One region of the Priestia sp. 53B2 genome, then DNA from elsewhere that is predicted to be linked to it. Evidence: a T-box and tRNA genes for the amino acid it is inferred to sense, from the RefSeq annotation. Region 1 holds a T-box; the other holds one or more tRNA genes.
The links. A T-box is a leader RNA that pairs with one kind of tRNA and senses whether it is charged. The one in region 1 lies ahead of leuS (leucine--tRNA ligase), so its partner is inferred to be a tRNA-Leu.

Region 1 (9,287 bases):
TGATGTAGTCGTAATCGGAGGAGGACCTTCTGGTTTGATGGCATCGATTGCAGCTGGTGAGTCAGGTGCAAACGTATTATTAATTGATAAAGGCAATAAACTTGGACGAAAGCTTGCCATTTCTGGAGGAGGACGCTGTAATGTGACAAACCGTCTTCCCATTGATGAACTTATTAAACACATTCCAGGAAACGGACGCTTTTTATACAGTGCGTTTTCTGTTTTTAATAACGAAGATATCATCTCTTATTTTGAAGGCCTTGGAATTAAATTAAAAGAAGAAGATCACGGTCGTATGTTTCCGGTCAGCAATAAAGCGCAATCTGTTGTTGACGCATTAATTAGCGAACTTCACCGTCTTCGTGTGACAATTCGCACAAACACAGCCGTTAAACGCGTAAACTATGAGAACAACACCGTGAAAGAAGTTGTGCTTCAAAACGGGGAAGCAATCCAAACGAAAAGCGTTGTGATTGCAGTAGGTGGAAAATCAGTACCTCATACAGGTTCGACAGGAGACGGTTATCAATGGGCAAAAGATGCGGGGCATAAAATTACTGAACTTTACCCAACAGAAGTTCCTATTACATCTAGCGAACACTTTATTAAAACCAAAACGCTTCAAGGTCTATCTCTTCGCAATGTAGGACTAAGCGTGCTTAATAAAAAAGGCAAGCCTGTCATTACTCATCAAATGGATATGATTTTCACTCACTTTGGCATCTCTGGCCCTGCCGCTCTTCGCTGCAGCCAATATGTTGTTAAAGAGTTAAAGAAACAAAAAAGCAACACTGTTCAAATGTCTCTTGATTTATTTCCTAGCCAAAACGAAGAAGATGTTTTCCGAAATTTAGTAAAAACAACAAAAGAAGAGCCGAAAAAAGCAATTAAAAATGTCTTAAAAGGTTTTGTATCTGAACGCTATCTATTGTTTTTACTCGAGCAAGCAGGCATTGATAGCCAAGCACTAGCAGGACAGCTTCAGCATGAGAAACTGAGAGAATTTGCAAGACTGTGCAAACGATTTGAATTTGCTGTAAACGGCACGCTTTCTTTAGAAAAAGCATTCGTAACAGGAGGCGGCGTATCCGTTAAAGAAATTCACCCAAAAGAAATGTCTTCGAAATTTATGCAAGGCCTTTACTTCTGCGGGGAAATTCTTGATATCCATGGATACACTGGAGGATACAATATCACTTCTGCTCTTGTAACAGGCCGTTTGGCTGGAAGTAATGCAGGAGAATTTGCAACAAGCCTAGCATAATATGCTAGGCTTTATACATAACCATGGCTGAAAAACAGTACACCTGCTCATCACGATCAACATCCACTGTCACTTGGTATTTAATATCAACGACGTCTTCATCCTCTAATTTCCGTAAAAATCGGTTCACCGCAAATTCTAAATCTTTTTCATGCTCTTTATCAAACATTTTTACTTGTATCACAGCTTCTACCACCTTGTCCTATCAAATTTGTTTCAATCAGAATGGACCGTTTCTCTTGATGATGGTTTTTGTACGGATTTTCAATCTCTTACTACCTCTATTTTTATGAGGGCTTTTATAGATTTAGTCATCATTTGTTTTCCTGCTATCATTTTAGTCGGATGGTAGAAGTTTCATTCAAAAAAGAGGTTGAGACATAACGAAATGAATTCAATCTAAAGACGAACAAATGGGATACATGAGCTGAACCGCTTGTAACACGGCAGTCGATTTCCGTGCAAGACTTCGCTTTCCGCGGGCGGCCGGTGAGTCTCCTCGTCGCTTGCGCTCCTGCGGGGTCTCGCCTGTTCCGCTTTTCCCGCAGGAGTCTTCGCCTTGCCCTCCAATCGACTGCTAGAAGGAACGAAACAAATAAAAGCTATGTTCACCATAACAAAAAAAACGAACCACTAATCAAACATGTTGATCAATGGTTCATTTTTCACTTCAGCTAAGATACTTTTGTCCCAGCCTCTTTTTTATTTATTAACCGTTTTTCCTTCCCACTCTAACATACCGCCAACCATATTTGTTACTTTATATCCTTGTTCTTGAAGGTAGTAACATACGTTTTCACTGCGGCGGCCCGAACGGCAAATGAAAATATATTCTTTGTCTTTATCGAAATAATCCACATTAGCTGGAATATCATTCATACGAATGTGTTTAGCAGTTGGAATCATTCCTTCTGCTACTTCTTCATCTTCGCGCACATCAACTAAATGAAGTTCTTCTCCATTTTCAACGCGTTTTTGAAGTTCTTCAGGCGTAATTACTTTTACTTCTTCCATCTTCGTCATTCCTCTCTATTCTTTCATTCAGCTTGCTATCGCTATTGTAGCAAATTCAAATACCTTTATGCCACTAAATAAGAAAAGCTTAAGCAGCAAGCCTGCCTAAGCTTTTCCAATCGTAGTTAAAGATTTGACTAAGCGCCTGATGCCACCCCCCAAAGGGGAATATCAGGCACTTAGGTCTAGAACAGAATCCCTGACTGCTCTTTAGTCAGGGGTTCTGTTCTACATCAATACTTAATTAGCTACGATGTTTACTAATTTACCAGGCACAGCAATCACTTTGCGCACTGTCTTACCTTCAATGAACTCTTGAACATCTTCATTAGCCATTGCAATATCTTGAAGCTCTTCACGAGATGCCTCAGCAGGTACGTTTACTTTCGCACGTACTTTACCGTTAATTTGAACGACAATTTCCACTTCATCATCTACAAGTTTCGCTTCGTCAAACGCAGGCCAAGCCTCATACGAAATTGTATCTTCGTGACCTAGTTTGCTCCATAATTCCTCAGTCGTATGAGGACAAATTGGTGCTAATAGCTTCACAAACCCTTCTACGTATTGCTTTGGCAGCACGTCAACTTTATATGCATCATTGATGAATACCATAAGCTGAGAGATACCTGTATTAAAACGGAGGCCTTCGTAATCTTCCGTTACTTTTTTCACCGTTTGGTGATACACGCGTTCAAGCGTAGTGTCATTGCTTTCTTGAACCTTGCTGCTTAATTCACCGTTATCGTCAACAAGTAAGCGCCATACACGATCTAAGAAACGGCGTGCACCATCAAGCCCTTTTGTTGACCAAGCGATTGATGCATCTAAAGGCCCCATGAACATTTCATAAAGGCGAAGCGTATCTGCTCCGTGGCTTTCTACGATTTCGTCTGGGTTTACAACGTTACCTTTTGACTTACTCATTTTTTCGTTGTTTTCTCCAAGAATCATACCTTGGTTAAACAGTTTTTGGAACGGCTCTTTTGTTGGAACTACGCCGATATCATATAAAAACTTATGCCAGAAACGAGCATATAATAAGTGAAGAACAGCGTGTTCAGCACCACCGATATAAATATCAACCGGCAACCATTCTTTTAATTTATCTGCATCCGCTAACGCTTCACTGTTTGTTGGATCAATGTAGCGTAAGTAATACCAGCAGCTGCCTGCCCATTGAGGCATTGTATTTGTTTCACGGCGCCCTTTTTTGCCTGTTTCCGGATCTACAACGTTCACCCAGTCATCAATGTTTGCTAACGGAGATTCACCTGTGCCTGACGGTTTGATTTCAGTCGTTTTTGGTAACACAAGCGGAAGCTGATCTTCAGGAACTGCAGTCGTTGTGCCATCTTCCCAGTGAATAACAGGAATTGGTTCACCCCAGTAGCGCTGACGGCTGAATAACCAGTCACGCAGACGGTATGTTACTTGTTTTTCACCTTTTTCATTTGCTTGAAGCCACTGAATCATATTTGAAATTGCTTCTTCTTTATCTAAACCATTTAAGAAGTCTGAATTAACGTGCTCGCCGTCGCCTGTATAAGCTTCTTTTGAAACGTCTCCGCCCGCTACTACTTCTTTAATCGGCAGTTCAAATTTAACAGCAAATTCATAATCACGCTCATCATGAGCCGGAACAGCCATAATTGCACCTGTGCCATAGCTCATTAGAACATAGTCAGCAATCCAAATTGGCATTCTCTCGCCGTTTACAGGGTTAATTGCATAAGCACCAGTGAATACGCCAGTTTTGTCTTTAGCTAAGTCTGTACGTTCTAAATCGCTTTTGCTTTTAATTTGATCTAAATACGCTTCTACCGCTTCTTTTTGTTCGGCTGTTGTAATTTTTTCCACAAACGGATGTTCAGGTGCTAAAACGGCATACGTTGCCCCAAATAGCGTGTCAGGACGCGTTGTGAACACAGTAAATGTGTCGTCGTATCCATCGATTGTGAAGTGCACGTGAGCTCCTTCAGAGCGGCCAATCCAGTTGCGCTGCATTTCCTTAATACTTTCTGGCCAATCAAGCTCATCTAAATCTTCTAGTAAACGATCTGCATAAGCTGTGATTTTAAGCATCCACTGCTTCATTGGGCGACGCTCAACCGGATGTCCCCCACGCTCACTTTTGCCGTCAATAACTTCTTCGTTCGCAAGTACTGTTCCTAGAGCAGGACACCAGTTAACAGCTACTTCATCCACATAAGCTAAGCCCTTTTTATATAGCTGTAAGAAAATCCACTGCGTCCATTTGTAGTAGTTTGGATCAGTTGTATTAATTTCTCGCTCCCAATCGTAAGAGAAACCTAACGATTTGATTTGACGACGGAAATTATTAATGTTAAGTTCAGTGAATTCAGCCGGGTCGTTTCCTGTATCTAATGCATACTGTTCAGCAGGTAGTCCGAATGCATCCCATCCCATCGGATGAAGTACATTGTATCCTTGCATACGCTTCATACGAGATAAAATATCCGTTGCTGTATAACCTTCTGGATGCCCAACGTGTAAACCAGCGCCAGATGGATAAGGGAACATATCTAATGCGTAAAATTTACGCTTTCCTTCATCTTCTGTTGTTCTAAATGTTTTATTTTCTTCCCAAACTTTTTGCCATTTTTGTTCGATCTTTTCATGATTAAAAGCCATACATAATCCTCCTTGTACGCTCCAGCTGTATTTAATTAAACTAAAAAACCCCTCATCCCTCAAACAAAGGGACGAGAGGTTGAATAAACTTCCCGCGGTACCACCCAAATTAGCACAATTATGTACTCACTCATTTTCCTTAACGCGGATAGACGGCAAATGTTACTTTACTTCACATTTACAACTCCAAGGTGAGTTCATGAACGCTCGTTTGCTGACTCGCACCACCCGTCAGCTCTCTTAGCTCGCTTCGTTCACTACTATTCCTTATCATAGTTTTTACATCATACTACCTTGTATTGTAAATAATATGTTCGTAAACTGCAAGTTGTTCAACGGATTTTGTAAAAGTTTCTGCACTGTAGCACTGCTTTGTTGCTAAATCCTCTCTTTCATTCTTATATATGAACAACTTCTCCCAAAAACATACATCCACGGCCAAACAAAAAAGGGATTGAGACATACTTAAATCAATCCAATTTAAAGACGAACAAATGGGATAAATGCGCTAGTATGAATCTCTTGGTTACACCGCTGTTGATTTCCGTGCAAGACTTCTCTTTCCGCGGGCAGCCGATGAACCTCCTCGTTGCTTACACTCGTGCGGGGTCTCACCTACTTCAGGAGTCTTTGTCTTGCCCTCCACTCCGGAGCTAGAAGCACCTAAACAAATGAAACCTACGTTCACCATAAACATGAAAAGATCCGAACGATTCATCGTTCGGATCTTCCTTCAACTAAAATACTTGTATCCGAGTCCCTGCTTTCTTTAGCTCCTATTATTAAATGCCAAATCCAAAAGAAAACAGGATGATCGCAAGTACAAGACCAACAAGCGGCACAATCACCGTCATTGCTGCAACTGGTCCATACGCATCTTTATGAGTTTCTCCGCAAATAGAATTAATTGTTGTTACGACATAACCATTATGAGGCAAGGAATCTAATACTCCAGAGGAAATAGCTACTACGCGATGGAGAGCTTCTGGATTTACACCAGCATCTAGATAGTGAGGCGCTAAAATTGGCAAAGCAATCGCCTGACCTCCTGAAGCCGAACCTGTCATCCCCGCGATAACACTCACGGCAATAGCTCCCCCAATCAACGGACTTCCTGGAATATGCGTCATGGCATCTACAGCCACTCCAAACGCGGGAACAGCCTTAGCAACTCCTCCAAAACCTACGACAGCGGCTGTATTCCCAATAGCAATTAACGCACCCAGCGTTCCTTCTGAAGCTGCATTCCAAAATCCTTTAAAATGCTTTCGGTTCACAATATAAGTGACAATGATCCCGCTTAAAAGTGCAACAATCAACGCAGATTGCTGAAGTGGCTTATGAAGTGTAAAAGAAATAATGAGCACGACCACAAGCGGAAGCAAACTTAATAAAGGATTAGGAAGAGACTGATTTTCCGTTACTACTGGATCTTTCTCGCGTGATATAAAACGCTCTCCATTTTTAACTGCTTTTGAAATCAAGCGCTTTAACCACCAGTAGCCGAATACAGCCATCACTACTGCTACAACTAAACTAACTTCCCATCCTGCATACGGACTAGTCTTCAAATATTCAATTGGAATCCAGTTTTGGATTTCAGGCGACCCAGCCGAGGTCATCGTAAACGTAACGGAACCGAATGCTAAAGCAGCAGGAATAAACCGCCTCGGTAAATCGGCTTGTTTGAATAAGCTCAAAGCCATTGGATAGACAGAGAATGCTACTACAAACAGACTGACTCCTCCGTATGTTAAGACCGCACAGGCAAGTACAATCGCCAACACTGCTCTTTTCATTCCTAGTTTACTGACAATCCAGCGAGAAACACTATCAGCAGCCCCGCTGTCTTCCATCACTTTTCCAAAGACGGCGCCCAATAGAAACATTAAATACCAAGAAGCAATAAATCCTGTAAAACCAGACATGTAATTTCCAACAAAATTTACTTCTCCTTCTTTCACCAGCTGTGGAAATAAAGGCATTCCGCTTGTTAACGCAACAACTAAAGCACTGAGCGGACCTGCTATAAATAAATTCATGCCTCTCATCGTTAATACAATGAGCAGCAATAATCCTCCAATTAATCCAATCATACTAAGCATGTTTAGCCCCCCATGAAGTCATATAATTAGAAAACGCTTACACATTTACAGGTATATACTCCTTTCTTTGCTTGTCACAACCCTTACTATATTATTAAAGGAATACTGAAGACATTCCTACGTTTATTAAGCATTCAAAAATAAAACCATCTCTATTTATTTAGAGATGGTTAATGAACGCTGACGTTTTTCTTTTAATTTATAATCGTATATCCATGTTGTACACATACTGAATAACAATAGCGCAATTAATAAATAGCACAGCGTAGACATATTAAAAGCATCGAAAATAACGCCTCCAAAAAGAGGACCAATCATTTTACCTGCAGTAGCCATGCTGTTAACTACACCTTGATAAAATCCTTCTTTTCCAGATGGAGCTAACTGACTCGCCACAGCCGGAATGGCTGGCCAAACGAACATTTCTCCAATTGTTAACACAACCATTGCTGTTAAGAACTGCGGAAATGTTGTAGCATTCACCACGATAATAAAAGAAGCCACAAAAATAACCGTTCCAATTAGGACCTGTATTTTTAATGTTTTTGCTACTTTTTGAATGATGGGTACAATCAAAGGCTGACCGACTACAATTAAAATTCCGTTAATCGTCCAAAGCAAACTGTAGCTAGAAAGAGGTATATTCAGCTCACGCGTATGCGTAGCAATCGTTGTTTGCCACTGAACATACGCCACCCAGCATAAGACATACCCCGTACATAAAATAAGAAGAGCAGTCAGCTTCGTTTTATGCCCAATGCTTCCAGCTTCATTAAGGACATTCGTTTGCCCAACTGTAACCGAAATATGGCGATATGAAAAAATAGCAATAAGCAGAAAAATAACGTATAAAATTGTATTAGCTAAGAAAATATACGTAAATGAATAAGACGCTACAATGCCTCCTACTGCGGCGCCAATAGCTACTCCTGCATTTTGAGCAACGTACATCGCATTAAATGCTTTTCTTCCGCCTTGTGGCCAAACGGACCCTGCCATTGCATACATAGATGGAAACACAATACCAGATCCAAACCCTACAACAACCAAGAGAACAACGTATGTAGGCCAACCATGGAAAAACACGAGTCCTACTAATGCAATAAGAGTAATAATAATTCCTGATAAAATGGATTTATATCCTCCGATTTTGTCAAAAAGCGTTCCTCCAAGCAAATTTCCTACTACGCTTGCCGCAGAATTCAGCATAAGAACCACTCCTGCGACGGATAACGACTTTCCTAAATGTTCATTTATATAAATTGTATTGAGAGGCCATAAAAATGAAGCTCCCGTTACGTTTACAAGCATACCAATAATCAAAAACCAAAGTGATTTGGGCATTGATCTCCCCCCTATCTATTCGAATGCCAACGTACATTCTAGTCTTTTCTTAAAGGGTTCGCAATGCTTTTACATATAGACAATTTATTTGAAATTCGCTGACTATTTAAAAAGGTGATTCCACATGACAATATCATGCAAAACCACCTTTTTATCGCTTATTTTTGCTTCGAACGAACCGGCTGTGCACGCTTGCTATTTCGTGCTTTTAATTCTTTTACCGGATCAAAATCTTTTCCTAGCTCAATGTCATTGCTGTTGATCCCGTTTTTTGTTTTTTGTTCCGGATTATTTTGATTTGAACGCGTTGCCATAAAATCCTCTCCTTAATGCTGAGTTGTGATCAATTTATTTTGCAGCTGCTGAACTTGCAGACGCATGCGATATAGCTGCTCTCTTTGCTGTGCATTTGCACTGTGAGAAAACTCTTCAATTTCTTTATAAGCATTTTCTAATTTTTCCTGTGCTTTTGTATATTCAGTGTCGTTATAATGTTCTTGCTTCATGCCTTCCTGCAACTGACCTTGTCCAAAGCGAATAGCATCTTCACACTGTTGCATAAGTTGATCCACTGCTTGACGAGTTGTCATTCTCTATTCCTCCTATTCGTTCATTTCTGTCTTATTTTGTGCAACTTTACTTCCCTTTACGACAAGAAGAACCTGTTAAATATAAGCATCCTTAAATTTGTTTGGCACTTTTTCACGTTTTTGATACAATTTGTTGATGTATATTGCATGTAAAAAGGAGGTTGCTGATTTGAATCAGACAAACCCATTTCCGTATAAATCTGAAAACAAACGTTATCATACCTGGAATTACCACTTACGTAACCACTTTGGCCATAAGGTATTTAAAGTAGCCTTAGATGGAGGATTTGATTGTCCAAACAGAGACGGCACGGT
Region 2 (9,287 bases), on a different contig from region 1:
TTCACGTTTGAAAACCGACCAGCAGGCGAAGCATTTAAAAAGTACATGTCCGTTGAAAATAAAAAGGTTGCGGCATTACCTAAAACGGCGCATATGGGTGGCTATAACGTTTTAAACGTCGGCAATCATAACAACCTAGCAAATCCGCACCCACAATACGGATTACTCGCGCCTTACAAAACGGCAGAAACAACTGGGTCAACCGTGGGTCAATGGGCGAAAATAGCCGATATAACATTTACCGGTCAATACAAATACGTAATGGCTAAAATCTCTTTCTTTTCCGGAGCTAGTGGTTATACGACTATTCAACGTGGACATATCTTTTTGCGTGCTAAACAACAGGCAGCTATGGGAAGTGCTCCGACCGTACAAATTCGTTTAAGCGATCTTTCTAACATTTCGACTGACGATGTCCGAACAAGGACGGTACAAAACGACTCAACTGCAACCAAAATCGAATTGTACATCAAGGTTAGATACGACTTTGACCGAATCTTCTTCAATCCTTATCACATTGAAAAGAGTCCATCTCAAACGACCGTTAACTGGTACTCGGAGCAACCGTACGCATCTGCTCTACCGTCTGGCGGCGAAAACATCTCTGTGCCGGATAAAACGGTTGTAGGCGCTTGGCATCCATCTACACAATCAATGACGGCTGGGCAGTGGACTAAGGTCGCATTTACTACGGAATTAAGTGACTACCGAAACGAGTATGACGCAGCTAATTCGAAATTCGTAGCATCAAAAACGGGCGTCTATCAAATCGCTGCAGGTGTACGGATGACATCGCCTTCCGCACAGCAACGTTCATTGGCCGTGTATGTAAATGGTACGATGCTTCACCGCATGTGTGTTAGTTCCGGTACTATTCTCGTAGGTTGCTTACCGGTTAGATTAGCGTATAACGACTACGTCGAGATTTACTTAAATACTCCGGACGCTGTCACGGTTGAAAGCAATCAGCAAGATACGTTTATTACAATTACGGATTAGGCTCGCACTTACCTGCGGGCTTTTTATATTGGAGGAGAAAATAATGAACGAAATTTTAAAACTTGCTCAAAATCGTTGTGCTAACTACGGAGATGGGCGATGTCTTATAACTGACCGTACATGTTTATACGGAAGTCCAAACGCAGATATACGTAGGTGCAGCTGGTTTGAGACATCGGTGCTTCCGTCTGAGCCAGCGTTGGAGAGACGTTATCATGCGTCTCGAGGCAAAACGGATAGTCGGCCATGCTGCGAGAATTGCGGAACTCAGTTTAATCGTACTGGCGGGCGTCAAATCTACTGTGTGACCTGCGCTAAAGAGATCGAGCGAGTGAAGCGAAACAAGCGTAACAGACAATACCGAGAAGAACGGAAGAAACGAGCGTTATAGAATGACGGTTTATCAAATTAGAAGCGTGTTTTAAACGTCTATTCCCCCTGATATGACGTTTTTAATGCGCTACTAATATTTATATATGAAACCCTAAAAACGCCCTTTAAGGCGTCATCTGAAAGGAGAAGACAAAATGAAATATCTAAATGAAAATCAGTACAAAGCTATCGGATTATTACTTGAAGGTAAAAAGAACGTAGAAATTGCTGAGGAACTAGGCGTTCATAGGAATACAATCACCAACTGGACGAAAGAGGACCTTTTCCAAAGCGAATTACGTAAAGCAGCAACGCGTCATAGTCAAAATCGCTTAGGTTTGCTCATTGAAAGAATGTATGACGTGGCTATCAATGATCGATCAGCAGCGATGGCTAAGCTATTACTTCAGATGCAAGGTATGTTAACCGACAAGCATATCGTTGAACGAGAAATCTCAAGCGCTAGTAACGGCGTCGATTATAACAAAATTGACGATGAGATTGCCGCGTTTGCTAAGCGACTAGAAGAAGAAAGCGACATTGAACATTAACGGGCTGGCTTACGCTGGCTCTCCTATGCCAAAGGTCTTATGTTGTCGATATTTGTAGATATTTGTAGATATTATATAACCTGAAAATTCAAAATATTATATCTATGAATGCGCTTACATGTTATAATTTGCTTATAACAAAAGGCGGTGTTAACATGTACGAATTTGAAAGTTCTCTTTTAAAAGGAATGTATTTCGCAGTACCCATGGCACTGAGTCTCTGGATTCTCGTTATTATGTTAACAAAATCACTGTTTTTCTAACTAACTAATTAAATATATTAACTTATTTGCTCGCTAATTATAGCGGGCTTTTTTGTGTTTATAAAAATTTAAAAGGAAGTGTAACGATGGATAAACAACTAATCGAATTTGATGAGGCCGTTCAAGCGTTAGGTGATTCTATGCTATTGAACATGCCAGAACAGCATATCAAAGACGTTCAGCAGTTCCGTGAGTATTTCGAGCAACAACCGGATGCTAAGCTGCGCAAGTTAGGATTACGCCTTATAGACCAGTGTACAGCCTTCACTTATATGTTCCGTATGGGTGTTACGTATGAAAAGGTATATGACAAAACGATGGAAATAGGACGATTAAGAAAGGAGTTGGAAAAGTGTGGCATACAATCTTACGGCTGTTATTGAATTAAAGGACAAAATGTCCGCCAAGATGAAAATGATTACAAAGCAGTTAGAATTAACGAAAAGGTCAGTATCGAATGCTAGCGCTGCAATGACAGGTCTTGGCGCTGCGATGTCCACAACCTCAGCCGTCGGTGTAGCTGCCGTTGGTGCATTAGGCGCTAGTTTCGCAGCGGCAGGCGCTGGTGCTGTTGCGTATGGTGTCGTTGCTACGTCTGCATTGACGAAGGTATTTGACGCCTCTGAAGAGTTGGGAAAGATTCAAGAAAAAATCGATCAGGCTAGTTCTGTAAAAGAGCGGGTAGCAGCGCAGAAAGAGCTCGCAGCGTTATATAAAGGCATGAGTGCGGAACAACGGGGAGCTTTAAAGGATTTAACCGAATTTAAGTCGTTTTGGAGCGATCTTACGAAGCAGTTTGAAAAACCAATATTCAAGGCCTTTTCCGAAGGCTTAGACGCTACTCAGAAGATATTCACCAAGTTAACGCCTACTATCTCGAATACAGCTGCTGTAGTAACGGAACTGATGCAGGGCTTCAATAGGTCTTTAGACAGCGCCTCAGCCTCTAAGTTTTTCGGTTGGTTGAACACAAACGCTGCTAATAGTCTGAGTAACTTTGCACAAATGGCCGGAAATACATTGGCAGGCGTAGCGAATCTTTTACGGGCTTTCGCGCCTCTCGGGGTGGGCATGGAACAAAGTCTCGTCCGGCTCACTCAACGATTCAAAGAATGGTCGGCAAGCCTAAGCCAATCGCAAGGCTTTAAGACGTTTATAGACTACGTTAAAACCAACGGGCCTACTTTGATGAACATACTGACCACCGTAGTTAATTCGGTAGGTAACATCGTTATAGCCTTGGCGCCGTTAGGTCCGGTCGTCCTCAAAGCTGCGGAAGGGTTGAGTAGTTTTATTGAAAAAGCGACCTCTTCGAAGGAAATCGTATTAGGATTAGCCGGTGCTGTTCTTGGCGTTAAAGCAGCGATGATTACACTAACGATCATTCCGAAGATAACAGCCTTTGTTACTGCGTTTAAGAATGCGATAACGATTGCTCGGACGGCGATGCTCCTATTTTCGGCAGCACTATACGCCAATCCTATCGGGCTTGTTGCGGCGGCTTTAGGCTTAGTTGCGGCGGGAATCTTACTTTATAAAAATTGGGATACCGTGAAGAGAAAAGCGATTGAGCTTTGGAATAAAATGGGCGTATTACGATCGGTTCTTACAAACTTACCAGGTCCATTCGGTCAAATCGTTTCGGCAGGTATTCGAATCATGAGTAATTGGGATAGCATAAAAAGTAAAGCAGCTTCCGTATTCGGATCCGTTAAGAGTTGGATCGCCGGCGTACAAGCGAAATGGAAATCGTTTAAAAGCGCGGTAACCTCGTTCAAAATGCCGAGTATTAAGTTGCCGAGTATCGGAAGTATTAAAGCCGGTCTAGGTGGCGGAGGAAAATCGGGTAAAAAGCATTATCACGGTTTAGCACGCGTTCCCTATAACGGTTACCAAGCAACGTTGCATAAGAATGAGCGTGTATTAACAGCAAAAGAGAACCGTCAATATGCAAAAGGTGCAGGCGGTAACGTAATCATTCAAGGTAACACGTTTACAGTGCGTGAAGAGGCTGATATTAGTAAAATCGCTTCTGCACTTGCGAGACAAATCTACTTGGCTGGGGAAGCTGGCGCATAATGGCGAAGGAGCTTTGGTTAAAAGCCTCTTATCTTTTGATAGATAGGAGGCTTAAGTTAATTAAATGAAATATTGGTTTATTATTACATTAATGTGAAAATTAAAAGCGGACGACAAGATTCGACATCGTTTTGCAGAAGATACGTTATAATATAGCTATACGCAACTCATTGTTTCGTATCTAAATTTTATGGAAATACTTTATTAAAGAAGATAATTCTTTTAATTTGTACAAGTATTAATGGAGGTATTTATTATGCCTAGAGTTTCAACTTTTATGTACTGTGAATCAACTGAAGCAAACCCGCAGAATGGTCAAATGGTGATTAATGCACCTATGCATGTGTTTACGCCAGCTTTTGTACCAGGCATGTTTTCTTTCTCACTTGTATTTGGTTTGCTCGGTATTGAACTAAATTCTGAAAATAATTTTAGGGTCAAATTTTTGGGGCCGGATGAAAGTGTACTTATAGATACTAGAAATTTAGCTTTGCCAAAACCTGCTCCTGAAGATGAACAAAGGAATTTGCCTCCTAATATGCATGGGATGATGTTGAATTTTGATTTTAGAAATGTAGTATTCCGCCAAGAAGGACAATACAGAACTGAAATATTTGTTAATGACGATAAAATAGGAGAATTTCCTATAGATGTGAAGGGAGTGGAAAGCAGATGACTCAATTACAGACAAGTGTAGTGAACCCAGTATTTAGAATAGAGAGTTTAGATGTTGATGCCTTTAGAAATAATTTTCATCAGCGATTAAATAACAAAATGAATATAAAAAGAATTATTCAAACAGCTGGGGTTGTAGCTACAGCTCTATTTGTTCCCTCTACCGGTGCTTCCATTAACCAGCATTCTTCGTCGCTTGGTTCTGAACATGGATTCCGCATTCAAAGTTTACCAGGTCGTGTAGAGGCTGGAAAAAAGCTCACTGTTGATAACAAAGATGTAGTAAGTTCTTTTGCTTATTCATATACTGTGACGAAACCAAATTATGGTGTGCCGTTAAGCACTCGTCAGGAGGCGATTGAGTTGGAATTAAACCAACCTTCACTCTTCAAACATGAAAAAGTAATTAAGAGCAAAGTTATTAATGCTGGTTTTTTTGAGCCTACCTTGAGCACAGAGTTTGAGGAGAGCAATTGGGATGATTTCGGAAATGGTAATCAGTTGTTTAAAATTGATAAACAAGTAAAAAGTAGAGTTATATCAGGTGGAGATTTCAAATTTCCATCGTTGGATTAAACGAGAAAGATAATAAAGGAAGTTTTGAATGGAAAATAATTGGTATGAAATCATAAAACCTACAGAAAATATCTCTCAAGGAGATATACTTTTTAATTGTCCCTTGTTTATTCCTATTTACCCTAGCGATGATTTAGGTCCTGCAGATTTTGAGGATATCGCAGAGCGTGAATTAGTAACACAAGTACAAAGAGCGAATATAATTGTTTTAAATCAAGCTTGTGATCTTGAAGTAAGGTCTGGAAAAGATAAGCCGAAACTCGAGTGGGTCTTAGTTGCTGCTCTCCAGGATGCTAGAAGGTCTGAAGCTGGTAAAGGGCAATTAGTTCCTATATCTAAACTAGAAAGATCCCAATTGTTTTTATTAGAACCATCATATGGTGAAATTGAAATGGGACATCAAATAGTCCATTTTGATTCGCTTATTTCCTTACCTTGGAAATTGTTAAATACCTATAGTAAAGTTCATGGAAATAGATTGCGCTTAAATTCTCCTTATCTTGAACAGATGTCAGCTCATTTCGGTAATCATTTTGGGAGAGTGGCTATCCCTGAAAACCGAGAAGAAGTATTGAAAGAATTTTTTGCTATAAAGCAAGAATACGAGAATAGAAGAAAGCGAGATCCACGTCAATATCCAAAATCGTGGAAAGAATTATCTGAAGAAGAAATTTACGGTTTTATACAAGAAGCGAAGCAAATGGAAAAGAGTCCTGCTGAGTAAAGCGGGGCTTTTTTAATTGTTAACTTGTATAATCTAAATGTAAAATGCAGAGTGCATATTAATATGGAAGAAACTCGCCTAATTTATCCGTACTTACCCACCGTACAACCAGCGTAAACATACTTCGACAATTTTTTTCGAAAAAGGTGTTGACTCCGTAGCTATATCGTACTATAATTACATTATCGCTTTTGAACGTGATCGTACGTAGTAATACGGAACAAACGTAGTAGAAAGCTCGATATCATGCCGATGTGGCGGAATTGGCAGACGCGCACGACTCAAAATCGTGTTCCTTCGGGAGTGTCGGTTCGACCCCGACCATCGGTACTTTAGCTTTACTTGACAGGATGATTCCTGTTTTTATTTTTACTTATCGGTCGACAAATTTTGATAATATTTGCGGGTGTAGTTTAGTGGTAAAACCTCAGCCTTCCAAGCTGATGTCGTGAGTTCGATTCTCATCACCCGCTCCATACATATTGTTATCACAACGCAGTGTCTCGCTTTCAAAGCTGAGATGTTGCGTTTTTTATTTTTAGCGTAAATATAGCGTCTATCTTTTCAAGATAGACGCTATATTTAGGTACATCAGTTAATGACTTGATAGGTTGCTTCGCCGCCGTGAATTTGAATGAACATGTCACTTAGGGATTTAGTTAGTTTATAAGCCTGTTCTTCTGAAAGTGAAGGCTTTAAATAAATGAACTGTACAGCTTGTGTTGTCTTTTCAGTTACGTACGCTCGGTTAGAATCGACATAAGGGCTTCCGAAAGCTCCTATGGCATCTTTTGAAATGATTTTATTTTCTAAAGAAATGTTACGTTCATTTAGAGCTTCATAAGACTCTTCTTTTTTACCGATAGTAAATTCGATGGGGCCTTCTAAATTAGAGGAATCATAAATTCCAATTGGGACTTCATATTGCAATGAAAAAAAGTTATTAATGTCCACAGCAGAATTGATAGAAGGCAAATACGTTTGTTTTCCTATTCTTCTAATTAAAGCTTCTATAGAAGGACGGTATTTACTTGGATCAGTTCCAAATGTTTTGAAAAGCTTTCTCCACTCGCTAACACCTTCGAATTCTGTTAGTTTTTTTGACTCAAGGTCGAAATAAATGGACTCTTGAAAGAGGCGCAGACGTCCTTTTAGCATTTGAGGAGAATCACCAACTTCAATATTTTTATACTGAATGATTCCCATTTTAAAAGAAGGGCAAAGCTGTTTAATAGCGGGTGATAATGTAAAGTTCATTTTTTTGATCCTTTCTATTATAATTAGTATTTGTTCGTTTATAGATACCATCCTATCATTTCATTGAGTGAGAAAACAGTTCAATGCATGAATATATAGAATTTCTTAGAAAGGAGGCCATTACTCACTATGAATGTGTATCAGTTGAAGGAAGAAATTATTTCATACAGCAAAGAGATTGGAATCGATAAGATTGGATTTGCGAGTGCTTCTATGTTTGATGAGTTAAAGAATCGATTGTTAGCACAGCAAGAGTTAGGTTATGCTTCGGGCTTTGAAGAACCTGATATTGAAAAGAGAGTAGATCCCACATTAGTTGTTCCAAAAGCTAGATCTATTATTTCAATTGCACTTGCGTATCCTTCTAAATTAAAAGATGCACCAAAGAGCACAAAGGAAGATCGCCGAGGAATCTTTTGCCGTGCTTCTTGGGGGCAAGATTATCATACGGTTCTACGTGATAGGCTTCAAAAGCTTGAAACCTTCATAAAAGAAAAAGTACCTGCAGTTATTCTTCAATCGATGGTAGACACAGGCGAGCTGTCGGACCGAGCTGTAGCAGAAAGAGCTGGTATTGGCTGGAGCGGTAAGAACTGTGCCATTATTACACCTGAATTCGGTTCCTACGTGTATTTAGGAGAAATGATTACAGATATCCCGTTTCCTCCTGATAAACCGATAGAGGACGGTTGTGGTACTTGTAATAAGTGCGTTGATGCGTGTCCTACGGGTGCGCTTGTAACAGGCGGTCAGCTGAATTCGCAGCGATGCATTGCCTTTTTAACCCAAACAAAAGGGTTTTTAGATGAAGAATTTCGAAGTAAATTAGGCAATCGTTTATATGGCTGTGATACATGTCAAACTGTGTGTCCTGAAAATAAAGGAAAAGACTTTCATTTTCACCCTGAGATGGAGCCTGACCCAGAACTTGCGAAGCCTAAATTAAAACCGCTCTTAACGATGAGTAATCGTGAGTTCAAAGAGAAATTTGGACATGTTTCAGGGTCTTGGAGAGGGAAAAAGCCAATTCAGCGTAATGCCATTATTGCACTGGCCCATTTTAAAGATCAAACCGCCGTTCCAGATTTAATTGAGTTAATTAAAAATGACGTTCGCCCTGTCATTCGAGGAACAGCGGCATGGGCGTTAGGCAAAATTGGCGATAAAGAAGCGTTAGATACACTTATGAACTTAAGAGAACAAGAAAAGGACCAAGAAGTAATTGAAGAAATGTCAAAAGGTATAGAGATGCTTCAAGAGATCTAAAGCGTATTTTTATTGATAAAGTTAGCTAATGAGTCATAGCGTATAATAAACGCTTAGAAAAGTGGTGACATTATGCTAACAAAAAGGAATGTATTATATACTTTAGTTAAAGCGCGTGCGGACAGCTATGTAAAAGGTGAGCTGCATGAAGACTTCAAGCCTTTCATTGAACAGCAGTGTGAGCTAAAGCGGTCTCTTATAAAAAAAAGAGAAGTTGATGTTTTAAAATGTAATATGAAAGGTTCTATTCAATCTGCTCATACGGATCAGGAAGAAACTAGAGTATTATATAAGGTGCACATTCAGGCATTTTTAAAACAAAACGATTTTTTCTATATAGAAGAAGAAATTGAAGATCGTTTAGCTCTTTTTTATAAAGATACGCTTATTCAAGATGAGCTGCTGGTAAAGGACTTTTCTGAAGATGAGGTTGAAATGGATTTAGAAGAAGTAGAGGAAGACGAAGAAAGAGCCTCTTATTATGATCGTCTTGCGGCTGTTCAGTATGCAGAAAAATATTGGGAT

Region 2: it has a tRNA-Leu gene. The T-box ahead of leuS (leucine--tRNA ligase) is inferred to sense a tRNA for this amino acid. The anticodon was not compared.

Annotation. Positions count from the first base shown of each region.
Region 1 covers NZ_JBLZXA010000008.1:1,064,388-1,073,674, forward strand. The annotation lists gene ACN6NE_RS08820 (BaiN/RdsA family NAD(P)/FAD-dependent oxidoreductase) at 1-1,264, shown strand, start outside; gene ACN6NE_RS08825 (sporulation protein Cse60) at 1,269-1,448, opposite strand; gene ACN6NE_RS08830 (rhodanese-like domain-containing protein) at 1,967-2,278, opposite strand; gene leuS (leucine--tRNA ligase) at 2,519-4,933, opposite strand; T-box leader at 4,998-5,216, opposite strand; gene ACN6NE_RS08840 (hypothetical protein) at 5,460-5,651, opposite strand; gene ACN6NE_RS08845 (GntP family permease) at 5,716-7,038, opposite strand; gene ACN6NE_RS08850 (MDR family MFS transporter) at 7,195-8,382, opposite strand; gene ACN6NE_RS08855 (hypothetical protein) at 8,541-8,696, opposite strand; gene ACN6NE_RS08860 (YtzC family protein) at 8,709-8,972, opposite strand; gene mnmL (tRNA modification radical SAM protein MnmL/YtqA) at 9,142-9,287, shown strand, end outside.
Region 2 covers NZ_JBLZXA010000016.1:13,608-22,894, forward strand. The annotation lists gene ACN6NE_RS13170 (glycoside hydrolase family 113) at 1-999, shown strand, start outside; gene ACN6NE_RS13175 (hypothetical protein) at 1,043-1,390, shown strand; gene ACN6NE_RS13180 (phBC6A51 family helix-turn-helix protein) at 1,527-1,922, shown strand; gene ACN6NE_RS13185 (hypothetical protein) at 2,272-2,568, shown strand; gene ACN6NE_RS13190 (hypothetical protein) at 2,540-4,264, shown strand; gene ACN6NE_RS13195 (DUF6941 family protein) at 4,521-4,940, shown strand; gene ACN6NE_RS13200 (hypothetical protein) at 4,937-5,515, shown strand; gene ACN6NE_RS13205 (hypothetical protein) at 5,544-6,239, shown strand; tRNA gene ACN6NE_RS13210 (tRNA-Leu) at 6,488-6,569, shown strand; tRNA gene ACN6NE_RS13215 (tRNA-Gly) at 6,642-6,715, shown strand; gene ACN6NE_RS13220 (B3/B4 domain-containing protein) at 6,831-7,496, opposite strand; gene queG (tRNA epoxyqueuosine(34) reductase QueG) at 7,626-8,762, shown strand; gene ACN6NE_RS13230 (amidase domain-containing protein) at 8,835-9,287, shown strand, end outside.